DNA from 2 places in the Priestia sp. D3YE.R1 genome. Region 2 is predicted to be linked to the other one. Evidence: riboswitches for the same ligand, from Rfam matches in the RefSeq annotation. Region 2 holds a riboswitch; the other holds the start of a gene.

Region 1 (8,763 bases), 210 kb from region 2:
GTAACAGCGGGTCTTCCTATAACAGCCGTTGAAAACGTGGAAGAATATTTTCCTCTTCCAGATAAATTCGTTTCTCCAGATGATCATGTATTTATGCTTGAAATTATGGGAGAAAGTATGATTGAAGCAGGTATTCTAGATGGCGATATGGTAATCGTACGTCAGCAGCAAACTGCTAATAATGGAGATATTGTGGTCGCTATGACCGAGGACAACGAAGCAACGGTAAAACGTTTCTTCAAAGAAGAAAATTTCGTTCGTTTACAGCCTGAAAATTCAACGATGGCGCCTATTATTCTTCGCCACGTAACGATTTTAGGAAAAGTCACTGGTGTATATCGCACAATTCACTAATCACACACTGTATGTAAAACCAACTAACCATGATGTTAGTTGGTTTTTTTACGTTTGTTTTCTAAAAAAATTGGCATATTATAAATGATACGTTGAATCATTGCAGGCAGGTAGAGAGGTTTTTATAAAGCCTGCTTTACCTTTTACTTTCTATCTGCATTTCCTCGGCTCTCAAAAGGAAATACAACCGACCATAAGAAGGATGTAGTTTATGACCAATACACCAAGGAAAACAGAACCATTTCAAACTATTATGCCTACCAAAGCAATGAACATGTTTCTTTTTCCTTTTTCCTTTGATCGAAAAAATAAAGAGCAGCTTGTTCATGCATTAGAAGCAAATTTGTTCGATTTTTTTTCCATTCAAAACAAACATTTAGAAAAAGAATACTACGGAGAACAGTATTACGTATCTCATGATAGCTTGGATCAATATTTTCTTCCTTACATTGAATGTATTCTATTTCCTGATTCGTGCGAAAAAGAAGGGTTGCTTCGATTTTCAAAAAAAATAGACCATACCGTTACGCTACAAACTTCCTCCACCACCGTGTCTAGCAACGTGCTGTCTGTGGATGTTTTTTTATGTCCTTTTGAAATTGGCGTCATGACTATTCGCACTGAGATGAGTCATAATCATTACACCTATGATGACATTTTAGAATTCATGAATCATTTTCGCGTATTAGAACCGAAGCTTGCTGAAGAGCATGGATCCACCATTACCTATGAACATCATCGCTATAGCAAAGTACAGGATTATATTTTTTCACAGCTCGCGCCATTTTTGAACGAACACATCAAAAAAGAAGCCACACGTGAACAGCACGTCGGGAGCCTTCCTTATTTTATCGATGAACGGATGTTTGTATTAAGTTATGTAACGGTAAATCAAAAGCAAGAGATTAATGGCACAACTTTATTTCGTACTGGGCAGCTAAATAGCTATACGCCTGACGGGAAGCCGTTTATCTCTGCACACAACCATGAGTATATTAAAACGTATAATACCAAACACGTGTATTCCAGATGGGCTCCTGAAACCTATTACGTCATAACAGACCATGTGTTTTCGTGTATTTCTAAATCGACAGACTCTAAAACGGATCAGCTTTTGATGAATCATCTATTTGGCCAACATTACTATAATTTATTTTTACATTTTTTCTATAAAATCGTGTTGTTAAAACTATCTTATGAGTATTCTCAGCTCACGTTTCATAAAAATTCAGAGGGCATTGAACGACTAATCCGCTCTATTACCATATTTTCAGGTAAATATTTATTTTTAGAAATTAGCTCTCGCACAGAAGGTCAAGAGTTTTCTGAGCTCTTTAAAAAAATCTTCCACATCAATTCTCTTTATCAAGAAGTCAAAGAAACCCTTGGTACCTTGTATCAAAATCAGGAGAAAATCGCGGCTAAGCGTCATAATTACTTATTATTAATCTTAACGATTTATACCGTTCTTTCCGGTATTTATGGAATGAATTTAGTTATTAGCAAACTAAAGGGAAACATCAATTGGGATAGTATGAAGCAGTTTTCTATCTTTGAATATATCGCTTTAATAGTAGCCCTATCAGGAATTCTGATCAGCATTAGTCTCGGAGTGAGTTCCCTATGGAATTTATTAAAAGATCGATTTAAAACATAAAAGCTGTTCGTATCAGAGAATACATGATAAAAAGAAGAGATTGAGACATAACTAAATCAAGCGAATCTAAAGACGAACAAATGGGATAAATAAGCTAGTAGGGATTGCAGCAAGGCTATGAAATTGTATATGCAAAGCGCAAGAAACGAAGCGGAGAAACCTTTTTTAAATTAGCCACAGCTAAGTATTTTTATCGCTTTTTAAATTATATGTCCGATATTGAAATCCCGAAAGATACGGGAGATTTTCGTATTATCGACCGAAAAGTAGCGGATGTATTCAAAAAAATGACTGAACGTAATCGTTTTGTACGAGGAATGATGTCTTGGATTGGCTGCAGGCAAACATATGTAGAATATGAGCGCGATGAGCGCTTTGCTGGTGAAACAAAATATCCTTTAAAAAAGATGATCAAGTTTGCTTCAGATGGAATTATTGGGTTTTCAACGAAACCTTTACGTTTAGTAATGGTTATTGGCCTGTTATCGGTTTTTGTATCACTTCTAGTTTTAAGTTATTCCATTGTTGTTTGGCTAATAGGTGAAAATATCCAGCCTGGCTGGACTTCTATTATGGTAGCTATCACCTTCTTTAGCGGTATTCAGCTACTTGGTTTAGGTCTAGTCGGACAATATATCGCAAGAATTTACGATGAAAGTAAAAATAGACCTATTTACGTTGTACGTGAAACCATTAACTTCTCTAAAGCTTCAACAGATTCCCAAAACGTACGTGAAAAAGTATATAGCTAAAAAAACAAGGAAGAAAACAGCTGTTTTCTTCCTTGTTTTTATTCTTTTTGAAGCTGTAAATCACTTGGCACCCAGTCCGGAATTCCATCATCTTCATCAAATTCAATAATAACATCCGTTACTCCTTTTTCCTGTAAAATACGATTTTCCAGCCGATCTTTAATATCATCAGCTTCTGCCACTGTTAAAGAAGGATCAATTTCTACTTTTAATTCAACGTGAAGCTCTTCTCCTTCTTTCATCACCATTAATGTTTGAATATCACGCACTTGTACATCTTGCATGACAATCGCGCCAATTTTCATTTCCATTTCTTTATCTGCTTCCCCAAGCGCTCCAGCAGCGTTATCTAAAAACACTCGTCCTACTACAAAAAACATCATAAACCCAATTAAAATAGAAGCAATTCCTTCAGCTTGGTGAAAAGGTGTAAATCGTGAAATAAAAACCGCAATTAGTGCCAATACGCCTCCTCCAGTAGCTACTAGATCTTCCATAAAGACCAGCTTAGTTGCTGGCTTTGCTTTCCTTAAATGAACAAAGCTTTGTGTAAAAACATTGACCTCTGCGGTATCCATCCCAACATCGTGCAAAATTTCTTTCATTGCCTTAAATAGGACAAACATCTCAAGCAATACCGAGATGCCAAGTACTGCAATATTTAAAATAAAGCCTGAAGACTTCTTCGGATGGAGAATGTGATGATATCCTTCTTTAATCGTTTCAAACGCCATAATTCCTACTACAAGAACAGCTCCTAATAGAACAAGATTAACCAATCGTCCGAAGCCGTTTGGAAATCGTTTGGTCGGGGCTTTTTTACTTAATGCCGAACCTATAAAGACAAAAAACTGATTAGCTGCATCTCCTAAGCTGTGCATCGTTTCAGCAAACATCGCTACATTTCCCGTTAAAGCAAAAGCAATTCCTTTAATAATGGATATAATGGTATTAACTACAGCGGCCATCATGGCCGATTTATTTCCTTTTCGCAATAACTTAATTAATTCACTCATGCAATCCCTCCGTTTGTGCCTTTGATGAGATTCAATTATGGTTAGTGTATGTGAAATTAAAAATTAAAAACCTCCAATATAGAAGTTGGAGGTTTTTAATCATGTTTCATTATTTTTTAAAACGATACGGTACAGTTGTAACAATTACATTTTTACGGTAAAGCAAATGTGCTTTTAACAGCAGACTGGACTGATTGTGAAGGATGTTTTGCCAACTTTTTTTCGTGATGAACTGCGGAATAACGACCGTAATAGCCATATTATTTTCCCGTGCTTTTTCCTCAGCCATATCAATGAATCGAAACAGCGGCCGCACAAGACTGCGGTATTGAGAATGAAACGTAACAATACGAATATCAGGCTGCCACTTTTCCCACTTCTCTTCCATTCTCTTTTCGCTTTCTCGATCAAAAGCCACGTGCACTGCAATAACGGTATCGCCAATCGTTCTCGCATAATTTAATGAATTTTCTACTACTTTTGTCATTCCTGCTACAGGAACAATGACCACACTTCCTTCAAGCTTTCCAATCTTTTCTCCCTGCTTAATGCGGAGCTGCTCTCCTACCGCTTCATAATGCGTATGAATGCGATGAAAAATATAAACGATAACCGGTAAGAAAACGAGAACGGACCACACTTGTGAAAACTTCGTTGTAAACAAAATAATTAACACCGTTAATGTAATGAGTGCACCAATTAAGTTAATAATTAGCTTTCCTTGCCATCCGGCCGGCTTTTCTCTAAGCCATTTGACAATCATGCCTGTTTGAGAAAGCGTAAATGGAATAAACACCCCGACTGCATAAAGAGGAATTAATTGCTCCGTCGCTCCTTTAAAAGCTACCAGTAAGACAATAGAAGCAATTCCAAGGGTCACAATTCCATTTGAATAGCCTAGTCGATCGCCGCGAATTTGAAACATTCTTGGCATGTATTTATCAGACGATAAGTTTACAGCAAGCAAAGGGAAAGCTGAAAAACCTGTATTCGCCGCTAGCACTAAAATCAGAGCTGTGGTGCCTTGAATAAAATAATAAAATCCATTTCGTCCAAACACACTCGATGCAATTTGTGATACAACCGTTTCATCTGCTTTTGGAGAAATGCCAAGCCAGTAAGCTAAAAACGTGATGCCGGAAAATAAAACGGCTAAAATACCGCCCATCAGCATTAATGTATGAACAGCATTTTTTGCACCTGGATCTTTAAAGTTAGGCACTGCATTTGAAATAGCTTCTACACCAGTCAATGCCGAACAGCCTGACGAAAAAGCTTTTAATAATAAAAACAAACTAATACCTGGCACCACTGTACCGAGAGATGTATGAAGCTCAGGTGAAACTTGACCTGTCACTATTTTGAAGAAGCCCACCGCTATTAACAAAATAAGAGCAATAACAAATAAATAAACCGGATAAGCTAATACAGAAGCGGATTCTGTTACACCTCGTAAATTTAAGATGGTAATAAAAATCACCAGCAAACACGCAATTACTACATTATAATGATGCAGCGTTGGAAAAGCCGAAGTTAAAGCATCGGTTCCTGCTGAAACACTCACGGCAACTGTTAAAATATAATCTACTAACAGTGATCCCCCAGCGATAAGCCCAGGATTTTCTCCTAAATTGGTTTTCGAAACAATATAAGCTCCTCCGCCTTGCGGATACGCATAAATAATTTGACGATATGAAAGAATTAAAGCCGTCAGCAGCACCAATACCCCAATTGCAATTGGAATTGAATACCAATACGCAAGGACACCGACTGTTGCAAGTACAATCAAAATTTGTTCTGTTCCATAAGCCACTGAAGATAAGGCATCTGATGATAAAATAGCCAGTGCTTTAAGCTTACTAAGCTTTTGATCGCCTAACTCTTTTGTTTTGAGCGGCTTTCCAATCAATAATCTTTTGAGAACTGAATAGTTCACGTAATTTCCCTCCGATGATTGCTTAGCTACTATTTACTGTTCATTGCTAAGCTCCGTTACAAGTTCACGAATAAGTGATATTATCCCTAAAAAATACCTTTTTATGTTAAAAAAACGCACAAAAAAAACACTAAGGGTTCTCAGCGTTTTTACACAGCTTAAACCTCCTCTCCAAAACGCTTATGGGGTTAGCTGTCGGATTCGGGCTATGAGAGTAGCCCTACCTTTTAAAAAAAGGATTCACCCCAAGTGACAATGCACAAATTTGGGTCCCCCACTTCTGACGAATTAAGCGATAACAGGTCAATATAATTTTCGGTTAAAGAGTATGATTGATAACATGTTTCTTTCATAACTATCTTTTGTTCTTAGATAATATACTCCCGTACAAATGGTTTGTAAAGCATTATTTTACGTAAACCAGAAAATAGTGCTTAAGGCGCTTTTAAGAGGAAAACAAAAGGCCTTCTGCCTGCTTACAGAAGACCTTCTCGCTTTAACTTTTTGCTTTTAAAACGGCTGCTAGCTTGCTTTTCGTTTGAGGACCATAAATGCCATCTACATCATAAGGAAGATACACAAGTTGAAAACGTCTGACTGCATCTTTCGTTTGTACTCCGTATATTCCGTCTACAGACCCTACTTTAAAATTAACCGCGTTTAATGCTCTTTGAAGCTGTTTCACGGCTTCTCCAGAATCACCTTGTTTTAAAATTCCATTTGGAAGTGGATATTGTTCCGAAGGTGGTGTTGGTGTTGGTGTTGGTGTTGGTGTTGGTGTTGGTGTTGGTGTTGGTGTTGGTGTTGGTGTTGGTGTTGGTGTTGGTGAAGTTCCTGAAGGAATAACAATTGTTTTTCCAACCTGTAGGGTTAAAGGATCAGAAAGCCCTTTATTTGCTTCTTGCAGCACTTGTACTGTTATTCCGTACTTCTGTGCAATACTGTACAGTGTATCTCCTTGCTTGATCGTATACGTTTTTGTACCTGGTTCAGAAGGTGATGGATTTGGTGTCGGTGTCGGTGTTGGAGGTGGTGATGGATTTGGAACTGCACGCCGAGGTAAATTTAAATATACGGCAATTCCTTTAGCATACGATTCACCCATACTTTTTAAAAAAGCTTCATTTTGAAGAAGTGCTGCATCGGCGCTCCTATCAATAAAAGCTATTTCAGTGAGTACTGCAGGCATATTTGTTAAGCGAAGCACCGCATAATTGGCTGATTTTCGTCCGCGATTCGGATGATTATACGACAGCAGCGTTGGCTGTACTTGACCGTGCACAATCGATTGAAACGTTTTACTGGCATTGCTAGCGCTTCTATAAACATAATCTTCGTATCCTGTTCCTCCACCGGCATTTACGTGAATAGACATAAATGCATCTGCGCCCCACGAATTAGCTTGAGAAGCTCGCTGAGATAACGATAAAAAAACATCTGTGGTACGAGAGGTTTTAATCGTAAAATCACTGTACATGCTATTTAAATAGCTTATTAAATATTGTTGAATTTTTAACACTAAGTTTTTTTCATATAGTCCGTTCGCCCCAACTGCTCCTGCATCTGCCCCACCATGTCCTGCATCAAGATAGATTTTTTTCATATTACTTGTCCCTCCTTATTGTTAACATATGCACGAGGGAAAAAAGTGCTACGTATACTAGCCTACTAAGTAGAAAATTACTAAAAAAAAGAACCGCTACTCAAAGGCAACGGTTTATTCTGCGTTGTAGACAGAATATTAAATAGGGATAGCTCTCAAGGAGTGACAGCTATATGCAGAGTGTTGATTCGTTGATTAAATGATAATAATTATCATTTTCATTTAAAGTATACACTAAAAGGAAAGTTTTGTCTATTCTATTATGAGAACAGGCTTATTTAAAAAGCAGAACGCCTATAACAATGAGAATAATCCAAATTGGAATGCTTATTAATATGCCTATTACTAAACCTTTGAAAAAATTTCCTTCTTGCATTTTCATTCCATTCCTCTCCAACAGTATTTTCTAATGACACTACGACTGGCTGAAAATTCTCTGAAGTTATACTGAAGTGCAGAGTGAACACATAAACAATCTCTCTATCTGTTATACACTACTTTTACATATAGATTCAATGAGACAAAAAGCTTATCCTTTTTAATTCATATAACCAAATTCTTTCCTATATATAACAAGACAATAAAAAGCCTCCCGTAAATTGTACGACAGGCAGCATACTTATTTTATAAACAGCTTAGTTCGATATTTAATATGCGCAATGTTATTCATTTTGAAAAACAAAAAAGTCCGAGAGAACGTATAAACGATCTCTCGGATTTTTAGGAATTAATATTGGCTCATGTATTGGTCACGTTCCCAAGGATGAACTTGTGTACGGAACATATCCCATTCAATTTCTTTCGCTTCAACGAAGTGTTCTGCTAAGTGTTCACCTAATGCAGAAACCATAACTTCGTTTGATTGGAAGCTATCTAAAGCTTGAGCTAATGTTGCAGGTAAATCTACGATACCTTCTTCAACACGCTCTTCTTTTGTCATTACATAGATATTACGATCGATAGGTTTTGGAGCTTCAAGGTTATTCTTGATTCCATCTAAACCAGCTTTTAATAGAACAGCCATTGCTAAATATGGGTTAGCAGCTGGGTCTACGCTACGTACCTCAACACGAGTTCCTACGCCGCGAGAAGCTGGGATACGGATTAATGGGCTACGGTTGCGAGCAGACCATGCAACATAACAAGGAGCCTCATATCCAGGCACTAGACGCTTGTAAGAGTTTACAGTAGGATTTGTTACTGCTGTAAAGCTGTGTGCGTGCTTGATGATACCTGCGATAAATTGACGAGCAGTATCACTTAGCTCTAGATTACCGTTTTCATCATAAAATGCGTTTTGGCCATCTTTAAATAATGAAACGTTACAGTGCATACCTGAACCATTCACACCAAATAATGGTTTTGGCATAAATGTAGCATGTAAGCCATGTTTACGTGCAATTGTTTTTACAACAAGTTTGAACGTTTGGATATCATCACAAGCT
Region 2 (8,763 bases):
AGGCATTGGCTTTGCTCTTCCAAGTGATGAAGTGCAGCCGACGATTGAACAGCTGATGAAAAACGGAAAAATAACGCGTCCGTATATGGGGGTAGGTCTTCAAGATGTAGGTCAGCTTTCAGCTGCAACAAAACAAGATCAGCTAGGCCTAACAAGCGATACGTCTGAAGGAGTTGTCGTAACGACGGTTGAACCGTTCTCTTCTGCTTCTGATGCAGGTTTACAATCAAAAGACGTGATTGTTGCCATCGATGGAAATGAAGTCAAAACATCCAGTGATTTACGTCAATATCTATATACAAAACGCAAAGTAGGAGACACTGTAAAATTAGACGTGTACCGAAATGGAAAAAAACAAACCATTTCTCTGAAGCTTTCAGCACAGCAGGATAACAATGGATGAGTTCAACACCGTTAAAGCTGCTGCTAGCAGTATTAACAGCGTTCGGATTTTTGGCAGGATGCGGAGAGAAGCATTCAAACACGATGTTTCCTTCTGTAGAAATTAGTCAGCTATCTTCTGCCAAAGGAGTGGCAGCGTATGAGGGAGGCAAGGTGACAGGAGCAGAATTCAACCGTTTTTTAGCCGTTGAAGGGTTCTTAAATCCAGATGCCCCGCTAAATGATACAAGCTACCGCAAAGAGTTATTGCGGCAGCTTGTTATGCAAAAAATCTTAATTTCGCATCCAAAGACGAGTGATAAAGTACAAAAACAAGTCGAGGATATGTGGAAGCAAATTAAACGCTCATATGACCTGGATACAAGAAAACAAGGTTATGAAGTGTTAAATATTCGTTCTAGTGATGTAACCAGCCAGCTAACGAATCAATTTAAATTAGAAGAATATTTCCGTAAACAAATTACGTCTGATGAACTAACTGCTTACTATAAACGTATTGAAAACGATCTAACACGCGTATCTTTTACGCGGCTGGCTTTCCCGACTTTACATGATGCCGATGTCGTTGCGGCTGAACTGAAAAAGGTAACATCGGTTCAAGACGTTCAAAAAAAATATGCTGATGTTCAGACAATCAGCACAATAGAGAATGATGATAATCTAAAGCTTTCAAGTCTATCTCCCTCTTTTATAGATGTTTTAAAAAAACAGCACATCGGAGAGAGTAGTGAGCCTATTAAAATGGGTAAAGTCTATTATATTCTTATTTTAAAACAAAAAGATAAAAAAACGGAATCAGAAGTCAAAGAAGAAATGATGAAAGAACTTGTTTTGAATCATATCAACCGGTATATCCAGGATGAACTGCCAAGGTTTCACGTGACTTTCAACCTTAGGTAGTTCCCTTTTATATAGATTGATTGTTTTCAAAAAACAAGCAGGTAAAAGAGCTTTCTATTAATAGAGAGCTCTTTTACATTTTTAAGTAGACAGAAATGTCGGCACCTGATAAAATGAAGTTGTAAAACTTTCATTATTCGGAAAATTTATACCCTCCAGCTTTGGAGGGTTATTTTTTATGCTGTTGGACGAATAAAAGAGGCTGGGACAAAAGTAGTTTAGTAGAAAGAAAATCCGAACGATGAATCGTTCGGATTTTTTCGTTAGTATGGTGAACGTATGTTTCATCTATTTAGTTGCTTCTAGCTGTTGATTGGAGGGCAAGGTGAAGACTCCTGCGGGAAAAGCGGAAAGCGAAGCCTGGTACGGAAATCAACAGCGGTGTCAAAAGTGATTCATACGAGCATATTTATCCTATTGTTTGCTTTTAGAGTAGACTGCTTTCATTACGTTTCAATCACTTTTCATCTTTTAAATGACTCAATAATGCAGAAGACATCTCTACATGGGAAAGGGCGATGTGTGAAATCGTTTTGGCATAAGGTGTAATTTCATTAATAAATTGTTCGAGTACGTGCAGGTGAGGAAGCTGAAGCTTTGTAATAAAGCAGGCTTGCCCGGCGATGCGTTCACAGAATAAAGCATACGGATACTGAGAAATAAATCGTTTAAAACGCTCGTGCTCTCCGTTTTTCATGGTTACTTCAATAAAACAAGACACGGGCAACTGCAGCTTTTCATAATCAATATCGATTGTATATCCTTTTATAACACCAAAGCTCTCTAGCTGTCTTACTCGCTCTGCCACTGAAGGAGGAGACAGGTTAATTTGTTTTCCTAGCTCTCTTAAGGAAAGACGGCTGTTTTGCTGCAGCGCCTGCAAAATCGATAAATCAATTTCATCAATTTTCAATTGGAAACCTTCTTTCTTATTAACGTTTCATTTGATTAGTAACAGAAGATAATATGTTTTATATGTTATCTAAAATTTCTATTTTTCTTACTATAATAATTAAAAAGGAGTGAGTAAAAAATGGCAAGAGTTTTGTTAACAAACGAAGAGGGAACAAATTTTGAAAAAGCACTAAATTTAATTCCGCATGTAAAAAGGTTGTATGATGAGCTATACGACAAGCTTTGGAACAGCGATATAGTAAAAAGAGAGACAAAGGAAAAAATCAGGCTTTATCTAGCAGGTGTGAATGGCTGTGAGACGTGTATGAGCATGTCATATGTAGGTGATGAGACGCTTAATCAAAAAGTATTAAGAGAAGAAGAAATTGAAGAAAAAGATCGACTGCTGTTTCGATTTATTGATGTATACCGGGTGCGTCCAAGGGATTTGACGGATGCTGATATGAATCAATTAAAGAAATTTTACAGTGATACGCAGCTGTTAGAGCTTTTGGCTGTTATTAATTTGTTTGATCAATTTCATAAACTGATTGTCAGTTTAGATTTATATGATTTTTGCAGTTTGCAGCGCAAGTAATGTCTTCCTTAAAAATATCTTGACAGACAAAATCCACAGGAGTAAGATAGCTTTCGTGAAGTGAAACGTATCATGAATCGAATCAATTATTCTAAAAAATAGAACATAGACATTTGAATAAAAATCGCTTAATCCATTACGGAGCGGAGGACCCATTATTTACGCACATATTGTGCTCTGGGGTGAATCCTTAAAAAGGTAGGGTTACTCTTAAAACCCGAACCCGACAGCTAACTTCGCAAGCGTTTTGAGGGGGAAGAGTGTGAAAAAACACAGGAGCCTTCCTGTGTTTTTTTGCGCTTTTTTTAAGAAAAAGATGTAATTTTTTAGAAAAAGTATAAGCTAAGAGAACACACAGCAGTTGAAGAAAGGAATAAATACATTATGAAAAAACAGTTTGCTGTATTGGGATTAGGTCGTTTTGGAGGAAGTTTGGTTGAAGAGTTTGCTAATCTGGATGTGGATGTGCTCGCTATTGACCGCAATCAGGAGGTAGTAAAGAAATATAGCAACTCAGCTACATATGTTGTGCAGGCGAACGCAATTGATGAAGCTAGCTTAAAAGGGCTAGGTATCCGCAATGTTGATCATGCTCTTATTTCGTTTGGGGATGATATCGAAGCAAGCGTGCTGGCAACAATGCTTTTAAAAGATATGGGCGTTAAGCAAGTATGGGTAAAAGCGGTGAATATGTATCATCAAAAAGTGCTGGAGAAAATAGGAGCGGACAAAGTCATTCACCCTGAGCGCGACATTGCTAAGCGGATTGCTCATCACGTGGTGTCAGAAAAAATCATTGATTACATTGAACTGTCAAAGGATTATAGTATTGTCGAAATTGTCGCCTCTAAGAAACTTCATAATAAAACGCTGTTTGATTTAAATATCCGTGCCAAGTACGGCTGCAATATTATCGGCTTTCAGCGAAAAGACGGGGAAATGGTGATTTCGCCTACCGCGCATGAAATAATTGAACAAGGAGATATGCTTATTGTCATCGGACATAATCGCGATTTGAACCGTTTTGAAGAAGAAGGAGTTTAACTTATGAAAAAACAAATCATTAAACTCACCCCTCCGCAGCTGCTTGTCTCCATTTTTGGCGGAGGAATTATTATCGGTGCTCTTCTATTGATGATGCCTTTTTCTGCCACCGAGCCAATTCGGTGGGTAGACGCCCTTTTTACGTCTACTTCCGCTATGACAGTAACCGGTTTAGCCGTCGTAGATACAGGCACGCGTTTTACCGTCATCGGTCAAACGATTATTATGCTGTTAATTCAAATAGGCGGTCTTGGCATTATGTCATTTGCCGTGCTGATTTTTATGATGCTAGGTAAAAAAATTGGATTTAAAGAGCGTATGCTCGTTCAGCAGGCATTAAATCAGACGAGCGTCGGTGGAGTTGTGCTGCTAGTTAAAAGGTTATTCATCTTTTCATTTTTAATTGAGTTTGCTGCACTTATTTTTTTAGCGATACGCTGGGTTCCGGAATTCGGATGGTCTAAGGGGCTGTTCTTTAGCTTGTTTCATTCGATTTCGGCTTTTAATAACGCAGGGTTTGGACTACTGTCTGATAACTTAGTTCAGTATGTAGGAGATCCTATTATTAACATAACGATTTCTTTTTTGTTCATTATTGGTGGGTTAGGCTTTACCGTCCTTGCTGATATGTGGGTGAAAAAATCGTATAAAAAACTAACGCTGCATTCAAAAATTATGATTATCAGCACGTTCGCCATTAACGTGATTGCCATGCTTTTTATTTTTTTCTTAGAGTACGGCAATTCGCATACGCTCGGAAATTTATCATTAGGAGACAAAGTATGGGCTTCTTATTTTCAAGCGGTAACAACAAGAACCGCTGGCTTTAATACGATTGATTTAGCTCACCTGCATGACGCAACGGTCTTTTTAATGGTTTTGTTAATGTTCATTGGTGCAGGAAGTGCGTCAACAGGAGGCGGTATCAAACTCACGACGTTTGTGGTGATTGTCTTTTCTGTATGGGCATTTTTACGAAGCAGGGAAGATATTGTGCTGCTAAAGAGACGTCTTCTTCCTCTTCATGTGTTTAAGGCCCTAGCCATTACGATGATTTCAATTATATTTGTGTTTGGAGCCATCTTCCTGTTGAATATTTCGGAAAACCTGCCGTTTGTAAAAATTATGTTTGAAGTTGTTTCTGCGTTTGGAACAGTAGGTTTATCGATGGGAGCGACTCCTGAACTTTCGTACTTTGGACGCGTGATTATTATCTTTATCATGTTTTTAGGAAAAGTGGGTCCATTAACGCTTGCGTTTTCATTATCTAAGCAAAAGCGTGAAGCCGTTCGTTATCCAAACGAAGATATAATGCTAGGATAGAAAAATCGCCTTCGATGAGGCGATTTTTTTATATTATTTATACGTTCAAGACATATAAGAGGTTACGCACAAAACAGTTGCGATGAATAAAAAGAAGGCAAAGACAAGAACAATGGGCAATTTGGAATGTCGGCGCATTAAAGGTCCCCCTTTTTTATAGTAAAAAAATCTCTTACTATATATAACGAAAGAATCAAAAATATGATTCACTTTTTTGGCGAAATTTGAAGATTTTTCACGTTGAAAAAATCCGCACCCCTGTCCTAAACATTTTGCCAAGCTGTTGCATACACTAAAAGCAGATAACAGGAAGTGAGGGATGGTACGTGGGAAAACAAAATTTTGCGTTAATCGTTGTGTTATTTGTTTTACTTGTTATTGTAGGTGCGTCTTGCTTTCGCTTTTAAACGTTAACTTTATTTGCGCATAGCCCCCGTCAAAAAGGGCATACTAGGCGGAAGTAAAAACCAAAAATTTCTTCAATATTGCCGAACAATGAGTTCCTCTACTCATTCATCTAATCGGTATGTAGCCATGCGAAAGCATGGTTTTTTTTTGAAATAGGAGAGGACGAATGATGTTCATCCTCTCTAGAAATTAGTAGTAGCAAGAACACCCTACGATTACTAATAGAATAAATAAAACAACGATAAATGAAAAACCAAAACCGCCTTTTGCGCCCATATGTGTAACCTCCTTTAATAAAAGTCTCTATATCCTATGTACTAATTGGGTTAAGTGATTGAGAAATTTGCCTATTTTTTAAGGGTAACGTTTTTTGTGAAGAATGAAGAACACTTACTTTTTTCATTTGTGCAGAAATCCTTTATGATAAAGAGGAAAAGGAGGACAAACAGGTGGGAATACATGCACAATACGTCATGAATCAGCTAGAAGAGGGAAAGTGGAAAGAGATCAAACGCGAAATTCAACAAGAAATGAAGAAAAAACCTCAAGCGTCTGATTTGTACTGTTACTTAGCGGTTTGTTTAGCAAAGCAAATCGAAGAATCCATTATTTTTGAAAAAATGGTATTGAACTTAGAAATGGACAGAGCTCTTCATCAGGCATTAACATTAAATCCATCTTCAAGCTTGGCGCACTTCGTTCGAGGAATAAAATACCGGGAAACTCCGCTTATGTTTGGAGGTAATTACGAAAAATCGCTGTTTTACTTGCAGCAGGCAAAAGATCTTGGTTTTGAAGGGGTTATGCTGCCGCTCGAACTCGCCAAAACCTATATTCAATTAAAAGAAATGGAAAAAGCGAAAGAACAAATCGCTTATGCCCGGAAAATCAATCCTACTCACGCGGATATTAAAAAAGTCGAAAACATGCTGCAAACAGGACGGTGAATCAAAAGTCCTGTTTTATTTTTGGTTTTCAGAAAACATATGCTGATTTTCATAAAGAATTGCTTTTTATATAACAATAAGAATATTTATAGAAATTTTAAGAAGTGCATGTAAGTCCAACGACTTCTTAACTGCTAGATTTTCTACATTATTAGAGCGTTCAGTCTACATAATTCCAAAAATAGTAAGAAACTATCAGCCTATGGATAAATTGTTAGAAAATATAGATAATTGTAAATGAATAGAGAGAAAAGTTAAACATGCGATTAACTAAAAAAGCAAAGGTATGATTTACTTTGCTTTTTATTTATACACATATGTAAAAAATATCATAATAAACCAATTTATTCTTTGGGGAATCCATCGTCTCAGGCGATGTGAAATAATGTATTTGAAGGAGGAGACCCAGATGAAGGTTATGAAGATGTTGGCTATTGCGTTATTTAGTCTATGTTTAGTTGTCACACCAGCTGCTGCTGAAGTTCCGGGTGTCGACCATTCAATGAAACGGGGTGCTACACAAGGAATTGTAGCGGCATCTCACCCGCTGGCTGCTGAAGCGGGGAGGAAAGTTTTAGCTGAAGGCGGAAACGCTGTAGATGCGGCAGCTGCCATTCAATTATCTCTAAACGTTGTGGAACCGATGATGTCAGGTATAGGCGGCGGCGGCTTTATGATGATTTATGAAAAAAAGAAAGATAAAATTACGATGTTAGACAGCCGTGAAATGGCACCAGCTGATGTCACGCCTAAGCTGTTTTTAGATTCAAAAGGAAAAGTCATCCCTTTCAGTAAGCGTCACATAACAGGAAAAGCAGTTGGAGTTCCTGGTACGCTAAAAGGAGTAGAAACAGCCCTTAAAGATTATGGAACAATGGACTTATCAGATGTTATTAAACCAGCTATTACTCAAGCAGAACAAGGAATCAAAGTAAATTGGTCGATGGCTCAGTACATTGATGAAAATGCGGACAAGCTTGAAAGATACCAAACGGCCGGTAATGTATTCGTGCCGAATGGCAAGCCGTTAAAAGAAGGAGATAAGCTTGTTCAGCCGGATCTTGCTAAAACATTAAAGCTTATTCAAAAAGAAGGATCAGACGCTCTTTATAAAGGAGAAATTGGAAAAGCGCTTGTTAAAGAAGTTCAAAAACGCGATGGAAGCATGACCATGGATGATTTGAAAAATTACGTTGTAAAAGAACGTGAGCCGGTCAAAACAACTTACCGAGGCTACGATGTGGTTAGTGCGGCTCCTCCTAGCTCCGGCGGATTAACCGTGCAGCAGATTTTAAAGCTAATGGAAGGTTATGATGTAGAAAAAATGGGTTCCAATACGCCTCAGTATTTGCAGCATTTAACGGAAGCGATGCACTTAGCTTTCGCGGACCGCGCGGCGTATATGGCAGATGAAGACTTTTACGAAGTGCCGAAAAAAGGACTGTTAGATGAAGATTATATTAAAGAACGTCGTAAATTAATTAATCCAAACAAAGCAACGCCTAATGTCAAAGAAGGAGACCCTTGGAAATATGAAGGAAAAGAAAATCCAAATAAAGCAACAGTAAAGGAAGAAAATCCAATCGGCCAAACGACTCATTTCTCTGTTGTAGACAAATGGGGAAATATGGTTTCTTACACGACTACCATTGAACAAGTTTTTGGTTCAGGAATTATGGTTCCTGACTACGGATTTATGCTCAACAATGAAATGACGGATTTTGATGCCACTCCGGGAGGCGTGAACCAGGTTGAGCCTAAAAAACGTCCTCGAAGCAGCATGTCTCCAACGATGCTGTTAAAAGACGGAAAGCCGTTCATGGCAATTGGCTCACCGGGAGGCCCAACCATTATTGCGTCTGTAGCAGAAACGATTATGAATGTTATTGACCATAAGATGCCGATTCAAAAAGCGATTTTAACACCTCGTATTTATTCAAGCGGCTATCCAACCGTAAGATGGGAGCCTGGTTTTAGCCAAGATACAATTCTTGAAATGATGGCTAAAGGACATGCGTTTGAAGAAAAGCCTGAGCATATTGGAAACGTTCAAGCGGTTATCTATGACTATGAAACGGGGAAAATGTACGGAGGCGCTGATAATACGCGCCAAGGCACGGTATTAGGAGTAGACGCAATTAAATATGTATCCAAACAGCCAAAACCAATTAAAGAAGAGAAAAAAGGAGAGTTTACGGTTGAAGTCAACCGTGCCGTTTATCCATTTACTGATAAGCAAGTGAAGCT

What was found. A riboswitch is a leader RNA that binds a small molecule or an ion and turns the genes downstream of it on or off. The one in region 2 is predicted to bind cyclic di-AMP.
Region 1: it holds a riboswitch for cyclic di-AMP, as region 2 does, so the genes downstream of both, ACOZIR_RS04065 (APC family permease) here and ACOZIR_RS05015 (potassium channel family protein) in region 2, are expected to answer to the same signal.

Annotation. Positions count from the first base shown of each region.
Region 1 covers NZ_JBLTHW010000001.1:791,033-799,795, reverse strand. The annotation lists gene lexA (transcriptional repressor LexA) at 1-354, shown strand, start outside; gene ACOZIR_RS04080 (hypothetical protein) at 566-2,011, shown strand; partial or broken gene ACOZIR_RS04075 (glycosyltransferase) at 2,119-2,763, shown strand; gene ACOZIR_RS04070 (cation diffusion facilitator family transporter) at 2,802-3,779, opposite strand; gene ACOZIR_RS04065 (APC family permease) at 3,889-5,715, opposite strand; cyclic di-AMP (ydaO/yuaA leader) riboswitch at 5,878-6,020, opposite strand; gene ACOZIR_RS04060 (N-acetylmuramoyl-L-alanine amidase) at 6,212-7,318, opposite strand; gene glnA (type I glutamate--ammonia ligase) at 8,046-8,763, opposite strand, start outside.
Region 2 covers NZ_JBLTHW010000001.1:996,182-1,004,944, forward strand. The annotation lists gene ACOZIR_RS04995 (S1C family serine protease) at 1-403, shown strand, start outside; gene ACOZIR_RS05000 (peptidyl-prolyl cis-trans isomerase) at 400-1,302, shown strand; gene ACOZIR_RS05005 (Lrp/AsnC family transcriptional regulator) at 1,760-2,215, opposite strand; gene ACOZIR_RS05010 (carboxymuconolactone decarboxylase family protein) at 2,336-2,794, shown strand; cyclic di-AMP (ydaO/yuaA leader) riboswitch at 2,910-3,054, shown strand; gene ACOZIR_RS05015 (potassium channel family protein) at 3,179-3,838, shown strand; gene ACOZIR_RS05020 (TrkH family potassium uptake protein) at 3,842-5,161, shown strand; gene ACOZIR_RS05025 (YjcZ family sporulation protein) at 5,488-5,568, shown strand; gene ACOZIR_RS05030 (YjcZ family sporulation protein) at 5,759-5,845, opposite strand; gene ACOZIR_RS05035 (tetratricopeptide repeat protein) at 6,019-6,516, shown strand; gene ggt (gamma-glutamyltransferase) at 6,926-8,763, shown strand, end outside.